2 regions of the Bacillus pretiosus genome follow, and region 2 is predicted to be linked to the other one. Evidence: a T-box and tRNA genes for the amino acid it is inferred to sense, from the RefSeq annotation. Region 2 holds a T-box; the other holds one or more tRNA genes.
What was found. The T-box of region 2 lies ahead of ileS2 (isoleucine--tRNA ligase). A T-box ahead of a tRNA ligase gene usually reads a tRNA of that ligase, here a tRNA-Ile.
Positions count from the first base shown of each region.

Region 1 (7,154 bases), 390 kb from region 2:
CATTCGGTAAATCAATACCTGTTTTCACACCAAGTCCAAACTGTCCGAAATAATAACGCATCGTATCAAATGCTTTTTGTGGTATATCTAACGTACCACCTCTCACATATTGAACACCTGCGAGATTCATCGCCGTTTTAAACATATAAACGTTAGAAGACATTTTTAATGCTGTCAAATCATTAATAGATCCCATCGTCTTCCAAGAAGATTTTTTCGGCGTTCCTTTCAATACGATTGGTTCATCAAGTTGGTAGGAACCTGGTTGAATGGCATTTGTTTGATATCCTGTAAGTACCGTCGCACCTTTTACAGTTGATCCCATCGGATAAGAGCTTGTCATCGTTCCTAATGCGAAATCTTGCACTTTCGTTTCGCCATTTTCTTCCACTAACTGTTTCCCTGCCATAGATAAAACTTCACCATTTTTCGGATTCATCATTACAACAAATGCACGATCTAAAAGAGGTTGTCCCCCTTTATATCTCAATAAATTTTTAGTGATAATTTCTTCTACACGCTTTTGTAATTCCATATCAATTGTTAAATTCAGATTGTTACCACTTTGCCCTTTTGATACATTAATCGTTTCTAAAATATTACCGTTTTTATCTGTAATATTTCTCACTTCCGCTTTATTACCGTGCAAACTATCTTCATATTGCTGCTCAAGATAACTTTTCCCTACGCGGTCATTTCGATTATAATCACGAACAAGATAGTAATCTAGTCTTTCTCTCGGTAAACCTTCATCAGACGTTGACACCCCGCCAAGTACACTTCGGAATAAATCATCATAAATATACTTTCGATCCCAATCAACATTTGTATCTACACCCGGTAATGTTGCTAGATTTTCACTAATAATCGCGTATTCTTTTTCTGTAGCATCCTTTTTAATGACTTGTGGCGTCATCGCATATCCGCCGTCCATTTTGCTTTTAATCGCTAGCACTTCTAAATCTTTTGCGGATAATTGATTCACTTCTTCTTCTGTCACGCGATTTCGTTGACGCTCATCTACTTCTTTATCGTCAATTTTTTTATCTTTTAACTCTTGACGATCTTTATTCGTAATTTTTTCTTTAGCTTCCTCTTTGTGCGTAGCAAGCCAATAGTCTTTTTTATCGCGATCTGTTAATTTATCTGTCGGGACTTCAATCAAATCTGCTAACTTTTCCGCTGTTTCTAAGCGAGCCTCTGCAGTTGACCCTTTCATTTTTGTAAATGTAATCGTACGTACAGCTGCATTATCTACTACAGCTCGCCCATAACGGTCAAATATTTTCCCACGTGGTACAGGATTACTTATCGTCGAGTTCTCTTTCCTCTCCACTTCATTCTTATATTCCTCACCGCGAACAATTTGTACATATCCAAGCCTTACAATAACCGCGGAGAACATTAAAAACACGCAGAAAAACAGCACGTTTAACCGAAAAGGAACGTGAGTCTTTTTCTTTTGTTGTTTCTGCTTCTTGCTCATACAAACCCCCTCTACCAACAGCTATGTAATGTGAAAGGGACACCTTCATACAGGTGTCCTCACTGCTGTCTTACATCTTTTTCTATTCTAGCATAAAACAACCGAGAAGTTAACCTTCTGGTTCTGTTTGATTCTGCGCAGTCCCTTGCCTTACAACACTTGTTTTACTTGCATTTCCCTCATCATATTTGACATTTTTAACTGCAAAATAAATAAGGAAATGTCCTGCACCTAAAATACATAATAAGTAAGGTAAACTTTTTTCAGGCGGAAAGAATAATACAGCACATAAAAAACTTAAAATCGAACAAATTCTTCCTGCATTTAACCATAATTCCCGGACAACTACATACTCTACACGCCACTCTCTCGCATTTTTCGCTCTGCCAATTACATCATATGTCATGGACCCGTACGGAACGAGCAAAATAGGGTATGCAACCGCAATACACGCTGCATAAATAAGTAATTTTGCGTATGTAACGTCGAATATAACTAAAAATACGACAGCATATAAAATAATGCCTCCAAGCAAAATTGCTTTTTTCCGCCACTCTTTCTTTAACATACGAGTGACTAAGTAGTAACATACAAATGATACAGCAGAATTTACTAAGCTATATTTTCCTAAGGCGAGTTCGCTATCCGTCGCTAAATACACGTACACGGAAATCACAAAAATAAACGTTCCCTCTCTCAACCCTTGGAAAAAATGAGCACGTGTAATTCTTCCCCAATTTTTATCAATCTGCCGCTCTTTCAATACTTGTACAATTTCATACCGTCCTTCACATTCTCTCTTAGATACAAAAAAGCTTAAAATAACAGCAATTGCAAATAACACTAACGAAAGAAAGAATATGACCGTATAGCCGCTCCATTTTTCCATACGTGAAATTGTGTATCCAGCTGCTATCGGTCCAATCATGCCAGAGAAGGATGTAAGAAGTCCAAGAAACCCATTAAAGAAATCTCTTGTTTCTGGTTCTGTAATCTCAAATGTTAATAAGTTAAACGCGAGCCAGTAAAAACCATATCCGACTCCTAAAAGAGCCCCCATTAATAAAATATAGTGAGAAGCGCTTTTTCCCGCTACTAAAACAACGATAAAAAAAATAGCTAACGTGCCTACGCCTATTCGTAACAAGATTGAGCGATCAATACGCTTCGCTAATTTCCCACCTATAAGAAATGTGAGAGGCTGTAATACAACGCTGGCCAAATTATACAAGCCAAGATTCACATAATTTTGTGTTTGTTTCCATAAATAAATGTTAACAAACGTATTCGATAAAGAAATTGCGAGCGTGTATAAACCTCCAATAAGGAGCAACAACACTAAATCCCGATTCACTTCAACGTCACCAATTATATGTTTCCACTTCATACACAACTCTCCTTTACTTCATGTTCTAGTCTTCCAAAGACAAGCCCAATTATGTAAAAGGAAGCATAGAAAAAAGCTAGGAGCATTCTCCTAGCTTTTTCTATCGTTATTACAATTATTTTGCTTCTTGGTAACGTTTTTCAGCAGCGTTCCAATCTACAACGTTCCAGAATGCACCGATGTAGTCAGGACGACGGTTTTGGTAATTTAGGTAGTAAGCATGTTCCCAAACATCTAAACCTACAACTGGAGTTTTACCTTCAGTTAGAGGAGAATCTTGGTTTGGCGTGCTTGTTACTTCTAGCTCACCATTGTTTACTACTAACCAAGCCCAACCAGAACCGAAACGAGTTGCGCCAGCTTTTGCGAATTCTTCTTTGAATGCATCGAAGCTACCGAATTTCGCTTCAATTGCAGTTGCAAGTTCGCCTACTGGTTGTCCGCCGCCGTTTGGAGATAAGATTGTCCAGAAGAATGTATGGTTAGCATGTCCGCCACCATTGTTACGTACTGCTGTACGGATTGCTTCTGGTACTTCGTTTAAGTTTGCAACTAATTCTTCTACGCTTTTGTCAGCTAATTCTGCATGACCTTCTAAAGCAGCGTTTAAGTTTGTAATGTAAGTGTTATGATGTTTTGTATGATGGATGTTCATTGTTTCTTTGTCAAAGTGAGGCTCTAAAGCATCATACGCATAAGGTAAATTTGGTAATTCGTGTTTTGCCATTGTTATATTCCTCCCAGTTTATGTATTGCCACTTAAGTGACATACAACTTCATTCTACCCTAATTGCCATAGGGTGCAAACAAATAAATCACATTGTCTTGCTATCATTAACGTAGCAAAAATCCCACTTCTTTTCAATTAAAATGCTCATATATTCCGTAAAAAAAGCTCCCTTCTACAAGGAAGCTTCCCACTGACATAATAAACATGCGAAATGGATATGGACCCTGTAGGACTCGAACCTACGACCGGACGGTTATGAGCCGTCTGCTCTAACCAGCTGAGCTAAGGGTCCACAATTATGTATGTAACAACATATCAAATAAAGGAATTCCTATCGGATATATCCTTTAAGAAATGTAAGATAAATTTACCATATGGCAAAGAAAAGTGTCAATTGTATTTTTCTCATATAAAAGAAGAAAATTAATAAAAAGAAATTTAGTTATCTCCACTATATGTAAATATAATATATCTTGAGATTCTCTAGATTCCTACGTTACAATGATTTTATACATACATAAAGGAAGTGAATCTATGTCCATATTTACCCAATTAGCAAAAAGCGTATATTCGCCTAAAGATATGGCGTTATTCCGTTTTCAAAAAATCGGAAAAACCATTTTGTATATTATGCTACTTTGTCTAATCACTACTATTCCAAGAACATTCTTTTACGGCAGCTTTATTCAAGATAGTGTTACCATGGTAAATCAAGCAATTGAAAAAGATTTACCTGATTTTAAAATCGAAAACGGTGAACTAAAAGCAGATATTGAACAACCTATTCTAAAGGAAGAAGGAGATGCTCTTTTCGTATTTGATCCCAATACAACAGATATAGAAACATATCAAAACAAAACTGGTTTATTTATTTTAAAAGATAAAGTAGTTTCTATAGGAAATGGTCAAACACAAACATACTCCTATAATGATTTATTAGGGACATCTCTTGAGAAGAAAGACTTGCAAGATTTCATTTCTGTATTCGATAGTATTTATCCAATTTTACTAGCTGTTATCGGCGTGTTAGTATATCTATTCCAATTGTTTATTACTTTCTTAGGAATTACTTTACTTGCGTTTATAGGTTCTGCTATGAGCGGTCAACGTAAATTATCTTATAAGCAAGTATGGACGTTAACTGCATACAGCTACACAATTCCAACAATCTTCTTTATGATTATGGATCTATTCAAAATTGTTGTACCTGGTTCAACATTCATTTATATCGCAGTTGTTTTAATTGTTCTTTACTTAACGATTAAAGAAGTTCCAAAACCGAAAGAAAAATAAAAACGAAAAAATGCCTAAATAGGCATTTTTTTTTTGGACAAGCATATATTCCTAGCAAAGGAGTGAAGAATATGAAAAGATTAGGTATATTCTTATTCGTGCTTGTTCTTGGTTATATATTTTATTACGATATAAAAATCGGCACTTTACCGATGTTAAGTTCATATAAAAAAACAACCGCTGCCCAAACGATAAAGCAAGAAAATACAGATACAAAACAAAAGAAAGAGAACAAAGCAGAAAAAGAAACAGATGTAACTTATAAAACAATCGAAGTCAAAACAGGTGAGACAGTTCTTTCTATTACCGAACAAATCAATAAGAAAAAAATCCCTTCCATTGAAAAGGTAATTGATGACTTTAAACAACTAAACAAAAGTACATCTGCTACAAAAATACAAATTGGAAAGTCTTATAAATTCCCGTTATATCAATGAGCAATCACTTAATCCTTGTCAATTACATAAAGGCGCTGATACAATAGTAAAAGTGAAACCGAGCACTTCGGTTTCTATAGCCCTGTATCACGTATACTTTCATTGATATGAGGGACTAAATAAGAAACTTCTTTTATAAGGAGAGCGATCTATTCGTGAATGAAATGACTCATCGTACAAAAACACGTCCAGTTAAAGTCGGTAATTTAACAATTGGCGGTAATAATGAATTAATTATACAAAGTATGACAACAACAAAAACACATGATGTTGAAGCAACAGTTGCTGAAATTAAACGTTTAGAAGAAGCTGGCTGTCAAGTCGTCCGTGTTGCTGTTCCAGACGAACGCGCAGCAAATGCTATTGCTGATATTAAAAAACAAATCAACATTCCACTTGTTGCTGATATTCATTTTGATTATCGTCTTGCTTTAAAAGCAATTGAAGGTGGCATTGATAAAGTACGTATCAATCCAGGTAACATTGGTCGTCGCCATAAAGTAGAAGCTGTTGTAAATGCAGCAAAAGAACGCGGTATTCCAATCCGTATCGGTGTAAACGCAGGTTCATTAGAACGTCACATTTTAGAAAAGTACGGATACCCAACTGCAGATGGTATGGTCGAGAGCGCCCTACATCACATTAAAATTTTAGAGGATTTAGATTTCCACGATATTATCGTATCTATGAAAGCCTCTGATGTTAACTTAGCAATTGAAGCATATGAAAAAGCTGCTCGTGCTTTTGATTACCCATTACATTTAGGTATTACAGAATCCGGAACATTATTTGCCGGAACTGTAAAAAGTGCCGCTGGTCTTGGCGCAATCTTAAATAAAGGCATCGGAAATACACTACGCATTTCATTAAGTGCTGACCCAGTTGAAGAAGTAAAAGTTGCGCGTGAACTATTAAAGTCATTCGGTCTTGCATCTAATGCAGCAACACTTATTTCTTGTCCAACTTGTGGTCGTATTGAAATTGATTTAATTAGCATCGCTAACGAGGTGGAAGAATACATCTCTACACTAAAAGTACCAATTAAAGTTGCAGTACTTGGTTGCGCTGTAAACGGTCCTGGTGAAGCTCGTGAAGCTGATATCGGTATTGCCGGTGCACGTGGAGAAGGATTATTATTCCGTAAAGGGCAAGTTGTTCGTAAAGTACCAGAAGAAATAATGGTAGAAGAACTGAAAAAAGAAATTGATGTAATTGCTGCTGAAATGGCTGCTGAACGAGAAAAAGAAAAAGAAACACAAGAACAATAAAAAGAAGGTTGCCACAATATTTGTGGGCAACCTTCTTTTTTACGTAAAAAAGCTCGTCAGTTATGTAACCGACGAGTTCTTATTTTGCACATTTTGGACAACGGCCATATATTTCAAACTTATGACCGGTTACTTCATAACCGTTAAAATCTTTATTCATAAAATCCATCGGGCAGGAAGTAATCTCTTTCGTTCCCCCGCAATCTAAACAAATAAAATGATGATGATGTTCCATAATAGAACATGTAAAACGAAAATGTTTTTCACCATTTAATTCCGTTTGTTCTAAAACACCGATTTCAGCAAACACCGTTAAGTTACGATAAATCGTATCAAAGCTAAGACCTGGATAATCATCCTTCATATGCTCTAAAACGTCTTTCGCCGTTAAATAACGATTGTGAGCTGCAAATAACCTGAGCATTTCTTCCCTTTTCCCCGTATGTTTGTATCCTTTATCTTTCATTAGGCGTAAAGCTTCTGTTAGATTCATATCTATCCCTACTTTATGCAGTTTTTTTCTTTTTCCATAAAATCGCACCAATTAAAATAA
Region 1 covers NZ_CM129593.1:4,146,461-4,153,614, forward strand. Annotated here, with positions in the region: gene ACU8YW_RS21340 (peptidoglycan D,D-transpeptidase FtsI family protein) at 1-1,486, opposite strand, end outside; gene ACU8YW_RS21345 (MFS transporter) at 1,596-2,873, opposite strand; gene sodA (superoxide dismutase [Mn]) at 2,989-3,600, opposite strand; tRNA gene ACU8YW_RS21355 (tRNA-Ile) at 3,822-3,895, opposite strand; gene ACU8YW_RS21360 (DUF1189 domain-containing protein) at 4,138-4,896, shown strand; gene yqfZ (protein YqfZ) at 4,968-5,333, shown strand; gene ispG (flavodoxin-dependent (E)-4-hydroxy-3-methylbut-2-enyl-diphosphate synthase) at 5,498-6,601, shown strand; gene ACU8YW_RS21375 (Fur family transcriptional regulator) at 6,681-7,094, opposite strand; gene ACU8YW_RS21380 (metal ABC transporter permease) at 7,108-7,154, opposite strand, start outside.
Region 1: it encodes a tRNA-Ile, which carries the amino acid that the T-box ahead of ileS2 (isoleucine--tRNA ligase) is inferred to sense. The anticodon was not compared.

Region 2 (7,154 bases):
ACGTTTTAATTACTGCTATCGAGATCTACTCGTGGGCACTTATTATTTACATTCTTCTATCATGGTTCCCTGGTGCAAAGGAATCAACTTTTGGAGAAATTCTTGCGCGTATTTGTGAACCGTATTTAGAACCATTTCGCAGATTTATTCCGCCGCTTGGTATGATTGATATCTCTCCACTCGTTGCGATTTTCACGTTAAAGCTTGCTACGAATGGTTTAATAAGTATATTCAACTATTTCTTATAGTAAGAGGTTAAATACATGAGCATCTATGAACATTTCAGACCCGATGAAGAGGTCTTTGTGGATAAGGTGTTAGAGTGGAAGCGAGCAGCGGAGTACCATCAAGTGAAGTTAACAGACTTCCTTGATCCAAGACAACAACAAATTGTCACTATGGTAATAGGACAAGGGGATGTTGCTGTACAGTTTGATGGTGCAACGCCTCATGCAGAGCGTAAGAGAGCACTCATTTATCCGGACTATCTAGTAGTGAATGAAGAGGAATTTCAAGTAGAAGTATTGGAAATTGACTATCCTTCCAAGTTTTATACGCTAGAACATAGGCAAATATTAGGTACATTTATGTCTCTTGGTCTAACGAGAGAAAAATGTGGTGATATTTTGCTTCAAGAAGATCGTGCCCAAATTGTAGTCGCGAAAGAAGTTGTATCTTATATTGAGATGAACTTACAATCTATAGGGAAAGTGAAAGTCTCCTTATCACCAGTGCAAGGAGAAAAAATTCTACAGATGCAAGAAACGTGGGGAGAGAAATCTGGAACGGTTTCTTCACTTCGTTTAGATGTTATGTTAGCTGAAATGTTACATATATCCAGACAAAAAGTACAACCTTTCATAAAAAATGGTTTAGTAAAAGTTAATTGGAAAACAGTGGAGCAAACTTCTTATGAATGTTATCCAGGAGATGTTTTTTCAGTGAGAGGATATGGACGAAGTAAATTGTTTTCTGTAGAAGGTAGAACAAAGCGCGACAAATGGAGAATTTTGTATGGTATACTAAAATGATTGGTTTTTTAGAAGGAAATCCTCCTATTTTGTCGAAGAAAAGATATAATTGAAATAGGAAATTTAGATAACTACTTGGAGGTGGCGTTGTGCCGTTAACACCATTAGATATTCATAACAAAGAATTTGGTCGCGGATTCCGTGGCTATGATGAAGATCAAGTAAATGAGTTTCTTGATCAAATTATCAAAGATTATGAATTAGTCATTCGTGAGAAAAAAGCTCTAGAAGAAAAAGTTGCGCAATTAGAAGGGAAGTTAGATCATTTCTCTAATATTGAAGATACGTTAAACAAATCTATCATCGTTGCACAAGAAGCAGCGGAAGAAGTAAAACGTAATGCGCAAAAAGAAGCAAAATTAATCGTACGTGAAGCTGAAAAGAATGCAGACCGTATTATTAACGAAGCGTTAGTAAAATCAAGAAAAGTTGCCTTTGATATTGAAGAGCTAAAGAAACAAGCGAAAGTATTCCGCACTCGTTTCCGTATGTTATTAGAAACACAGCTTGAAATGTTAAACAACGATGATTGGGATAAACTAATTGAGTTAGAAGACGAAGTAGATGAACTGTTGAAAAAAGAAGAAACAGTGTAAGCTTGACGTTTTTCTCATTATTACATATAATTTTAAACAACATATTTATTAAGAAAAACGAAGATAGGGATAAGTACCTTTTTCATACCTTATATAGCGAACTGAGGATGGTGTAAGCTCAGGATAAGGAGATAATGGGAATATCACCCTGGAGTTCCGCGCTGAACAAATAGAGTAAGCGTAGGCGTATATTCGCGTTAAGAATATAAAGAGGATTGTATACATACGTATAGGATCTACTAGGGTGGTACCGCGGGAGACTTTCTCGTCCCTTTTTGGGATGAGAAGGTCTCTTTTTTATTCCGTTTTTTAAGTGTTTCTTTTATACATGTAAGGAGGAATTGAGCATGGAGTACAAAAATACATTACTAATGCCAAAAACAGAGTTCCCAATGCGTGGGAATTTACCAAAACGTGAGCCTGCAATGCAAGAACAGTGGGCTGAAATGAATATTTATGAAAAGGTACAAGAACATACGAAAGGTCGTCCTTTATTTGTACTGCATGATGGACCTCCATATGCGAATGGTGACATTCATATGGGACATGCATTAAATAAAGTGTTAAAAGACTTTATTGTTCGTTATAAATCAATGACTGGTTACTGCGCACCATATGTACCGGGTTGGGATACACACGGTTTACCAATTGAGCAAGCTTTAACAAATAAAGGTGTAAAGCGTAAAGAAATGACAGTTGCTGAGTTCCGTAAGTTATGTGCAGAGTATGCATATGAACAAGTAGAACGTCAACGTGAACAATTTAAGCGTTTAGGTGTACGTGCAGATTGGGATAACCCATATATTACTTTAGAGCCGGCTTATGAAGCGCAACAAATTAAAGTGTTCGGTGATATGGCGAAAAAAGGTTATATCTATAAAGGGCAGAAACCAGTTTACTGGTCTCCAACGAGTGAATCAGCTTTAGCAGAAGCTGAAATTGAATACCAAGATAAAAAATCAGCATCTATTTACGTAGCATTCCCTGTAAAAGACGGAAAGAACGTATTAGAAGGTGATGAGAAATTCATTATCTGGACAACAACACCTTGGACGTTACCTGCAAACTTAGGTATTTCTGTTCACCCAGAACTTGAATACGCTATTGTAAAAGTAAATGCTGAAAAATATATTATTGCTTCTGAACTATTTGAGACAGTTGCAAAAACGTTAGAGTGGGAAAATGCTGAAGTTGTGAAAACGGTAAAAGGTAGCGAACTTGAGTATACAGTTGCAAAACATCCATTCTACGATCGTGATTCATTAGTTATGCTAGGAGATCACGTAACAACAGATGCAGGTACAGGTTGTGTTCATACAGCACCAGGACACGGGGAAGATGACTTCGTTGTTGGTAAAAAGTATGGATTAGAAGTACTTTGCCCAGTTGATGATAAAGGTGTATTAACAAATGAAGCACCTGGATTTGAAGGCTTATTCTATGATAAAGCTAACAAGCCAATTACAGAAAAATTAGAAGAAGTAGGCGCGTTACTGAAGCTAACATTCATTACGCATTCATACCCACATGATTGGAGAACGAAAAAACCAATTATTTTCCGTGCGACAGCACAGTGGTTTGCATCTATTGAAGCGTTCCGTAAAGAATTATTAGAAGCTGTTGCGGAAACAAAATGGGTACCAGCATGGGGAGAAACTCGTCTTCATAATATGGTTCGTGACCGTGGTGACTGGTGTATTTCTCGTCAGCGTGCATGGGGTGTGCCAATCCCTGTATTCTATGCAGAGAATGGTGATCCAATTATTACAGATGAAACAATTAACCATGTAGCAGATTTATTCCGTGAGCACGGTTCTAACGTATGGTTTGAGCGTGAAGCGAAAGATCTATTACCAGAAGGATTTACACATACAGGTAGCCCAAATGGTGAATTCCGTAAAGAAACAGACATCATGGATGTATGGTTCGATTCAGGTTCTTCTCACCAAGCAGTATTAGAAGAGCGCGAAGACTTACAACGTCCAGCTGATTTATATTTAGAAGGATCTGACCAGTATCGTGGTTGGTTTAACTCTTCATTATCAACAGCAGTTGCTGTAACAGGTAAAGCTCCATATAAAGGCGTACTAAGCCATGGTTTCGTATTAGATGGTGAAGGTCGTAAAATGAGTAAGTCGATTGGAAACATCGTCGTACCGAAGAAAATTATGGATCAATTAGGTGGAGATATTTTACGCTTATGGGTATCTTCTGTTGACTATCAATCTGATGTACGTATTTCAGATGATATTTTAAAACAAGTAGCAGAAGTGTATCGTAAAATCCGTAACACATTCCGTTTCTTATTAGGAAACTTAGATGACTTTAAGCCAAGTGAAAATACAGTAGCTGTAGCTGAACTTCGTGAAGTAGATCGTTACATGTTAGTGAAATTAAATGACTTAATTACAAAAGTAAAAGAAGCATATGAAACATACGACTTCGCTGCTGTGTATCATGCAATTCATAACTTCTGTACAATTGATTTAAGTTCATTCTACTTAGACTTTGCAAAAGACATTTTATACATTGAAGGTGCAAACCATGAAGATCGTCGTGCAATTCAAACTGTATTATATGATGTTCTTGTTGCATTGACGAAACTTGTAACACCAATCTTACCGCATACAGCTGATGAAGTATGGCCATACATTCCGGGTGTAACAGAAGAAAGTGTACAATTAACTAATATGCCAGAAGCTGTACAATTAGATGGTGCGGAAGCATTAAAAACAAAATGGGATGCATTTATGACGCTGCGTGATGACGTATTAAAAGCGTTAGAAGTAGCTCGTAATGAGAAAGTAATCGGTAAGTCATTAAATGCAAGTATTACGCTATATCCGACTGTAGAAATGAAAACTATGTTAGAGTCTATTAGCGAAGACTTAAAGCAATTATTCATCGTTTCTGAGTATAAACTTGGTGGTATGATGGAAGAAGCGCCAGCAGATGCGCCGAAGTATGAGCATACAGCGGTTGTTGTTGCTCAAGCAACTGGTGAAACATGTGAACGTTGTTGGGTAGTTTCAGAAACAATTGGTAAAGACGCTGAACATGAAACGTTATGTGAGCGTTGTGCAACAGTTGTTAAAGAAAACTATGTAAAATAATAAAAAAACTGACTGTGCGTAAGTACAGTCAGTTTTTTTTGTTGATGATATATTAAAATAACTTTCACTCTCTTTCCTATGAAGGAAAAATGTGTGTGAGGTAAGCATAGAAATTTCGGACACACTAATCGTACATTGCAGCTGGGAGGAATGTACACGTGAATGAAATGTATATGGAAATCAAAGAAGAATTGCAATTGATGCGAAAAGAGTTACAAGAGAGGCTAGCTAAAGAGGTCATGCACAAATATGATACAGAGTTTAGCGAAGAGCTTGGATATGAAATTAAGGAAGAGATAAAGAAAAAACTCCTATTACATGATATAAAAGAGGACTTAAAAGATGTAGAACGTGCATTATTTAAAATGGAAATAGATATGTATGGTATTTGTGAAGAAACGGGGAGAGCCATTTCGGTAAAACAAATGAAGACGATGCCGACTGCCCGTACCATTCATGAATTTTTCTATGAAAAAGTAAATGTATGAATGCGCACAACGATATTATATTACCTTTTTTTAATTTATTTTATTCTTCTATAAAGGTTCATTGTGAAAAGGTTGCAGCTATGCTAAAATTTTGAGGTACACTGTCTTTGTGGGGGAAATGAAAATGATATATTATGTAATAGCGTTATTTGTCATTGCCATCGATCAAATATCGAAATGGCTAATTGTAAAGAACATGGAATTGGGTACGAGCATTCCGATTATCGATAATGTATTATACATAACATCACATCGAAATAGAGGAGCTGCCTGGGGGATTTTAGAAAATAAAATGTGGTTTTTCTACATTATTACAGTCGTTTTTGTAGTATTTATCGTAATTTATATGCAAAAATATGCGAAAACAGACAAACTTCTAGGGATTTCATTAGGTCTAATATTAGGCGGAGCAATTGGTAATTTCATTGATCGTGTATTTAGACAAGAAGTAGTGGATTTCATTCACGTGTATATTTTCTCGTACAACTATCCAGTATTCAATATAGCTGATTCAGCATTATGTATTGGTGTTGTATTAATTATTATTCAAACATTATTAGAAGGCAAGAAAACGAAGGAGTAATTGAATGAGTGAAGTAGTACAAGTAACAGTTGCAGAAGAACAAAAAAGTGAGCGAATTGATAAATTCGTTGCAGAAATAAACAGTGAATGGTCACGTTCACAAGTACAACAATGGATTAAAGATGATGTCGTTACAGTTAATGGAAAATCGGTAAAAGTGAATTATAAAGTTAAAGAAAACGATGAAATTACAGTAACGATTCCTGATCCAGAAGAGTTAGATATCCAAGCAGAAGATATGGGCTTAGAAATTTATTATGAAGATGCAGATGTACTCGTTGTAAATAAGCCACGTGGTATGGTTGTACATCCAGCTCCAGGGCATACAAGCGGTACGCTTGTAAACGGACTTATGCACCATTGTACAGACCTGTCAGGTATTAACGGTGTAATGCGTCCTGGTATTGTGCATCGTATTGATAAAGATACATCTGGACTATTAATGGTTGCTAAAAATGATGTGGCGCATGAGTCACTTGTAAATCAACTTGTAGCAAAAACAGTAACAAGACGTTACAAAGCGATTGTACACGGTGTGATTCCGCATGATAAAGGAACGATCGATGCGCCAATTGGTCGCGATAAGAAAGAACGTCAAAGCATGACAGTTGATGAAAATGGTAAGAATGCTGTTACACACTTCCAGGTGTTAGAACGCTTTAAAGATTTTACACTTGTAGAATGTCGCTTAGAAACGGGACGTACGCACCAAATTCGTGTTCATATGAAATATATTGGCTATCCACTTGCAGGAGATCCGAAGTATGGTCCGAAGAAAACATTAGACATGAATGGACAAGCACTTCACGCAGGTATTTTAGGGTTTGACCATCCTCGTACTGGTGAATATATTCAGTTTGAGGCACCGATTCCAGAAGTGTTTGAAGACGCATTAAATATTTTACGGAAATAGTATTGACAAATCATAAGAAAACTGAGATACTGACAACAGTTAAATAATGATCCTTTAACACAGCCCCGTGAGGTTGAGAAGGTAACGGTTTGAAATATATAGGGTATGCTGTACCCTTTTTTCAAAAGTCCTCTCGCACACGCTGAGAGGACTTTTTTTATACCATTACTCTCACGCAAGAAAAAAGCTTGGAGGTGTAGAGCATGCAAGAGAAAGCTGTCGTTTTAGATGACCAAATGATTCGCCGCGCTTTAACACGAATTAGTCATGAAATCGTGGAACGAAATAAAGGTGTCGATAATTGTGTTCTTGTCGGAATTAAAACTCGTGGAATTTTTATTGCACAACGTTTGGCAGAACGAATTGGTCAAATTGAAGGAAAAGAAATGGAAGTTGGAGAGCTAGATATTACGTTATATCGTGATGATCT
Region 2 covers NZ_CM129593.1:3,758,759-3,765,912, reverse strand. Annotated here, with positions in the region: gene ACU8YW_RS19130 (YggT family protein) at 1-248, shown strand, start outside; gene ACU8YW_RS19125 (YlmH family RNA-binding protein) at 264-1,031, shown strand; gene divIVA (septum site-determining protein DivIVA) at 1,121-1,627, shown strand; T-box leader at 1,679-1,903, shown strand; gene ileS2 (isoleucine--tRNA ligase) at 1,975-4,740, shown strand; gene ACU8YW_RS19110 (TraR/DksA C4-type zinc finger protein) at 4,899-5,228, shown strand; gene lspA (lipoprotein signal peptidase LspA) at 5,353-5,811, shown strand; gene ACU8YW_RS19100 (RluA family pseudouridine synthase) at 5,816-6,724, shown strand; gene pyrR (bifunctional pyrimidine operon transcriptional regulator/uracil phosphoribosyltransferase) at 6,928-7,154, shown strand, end outside.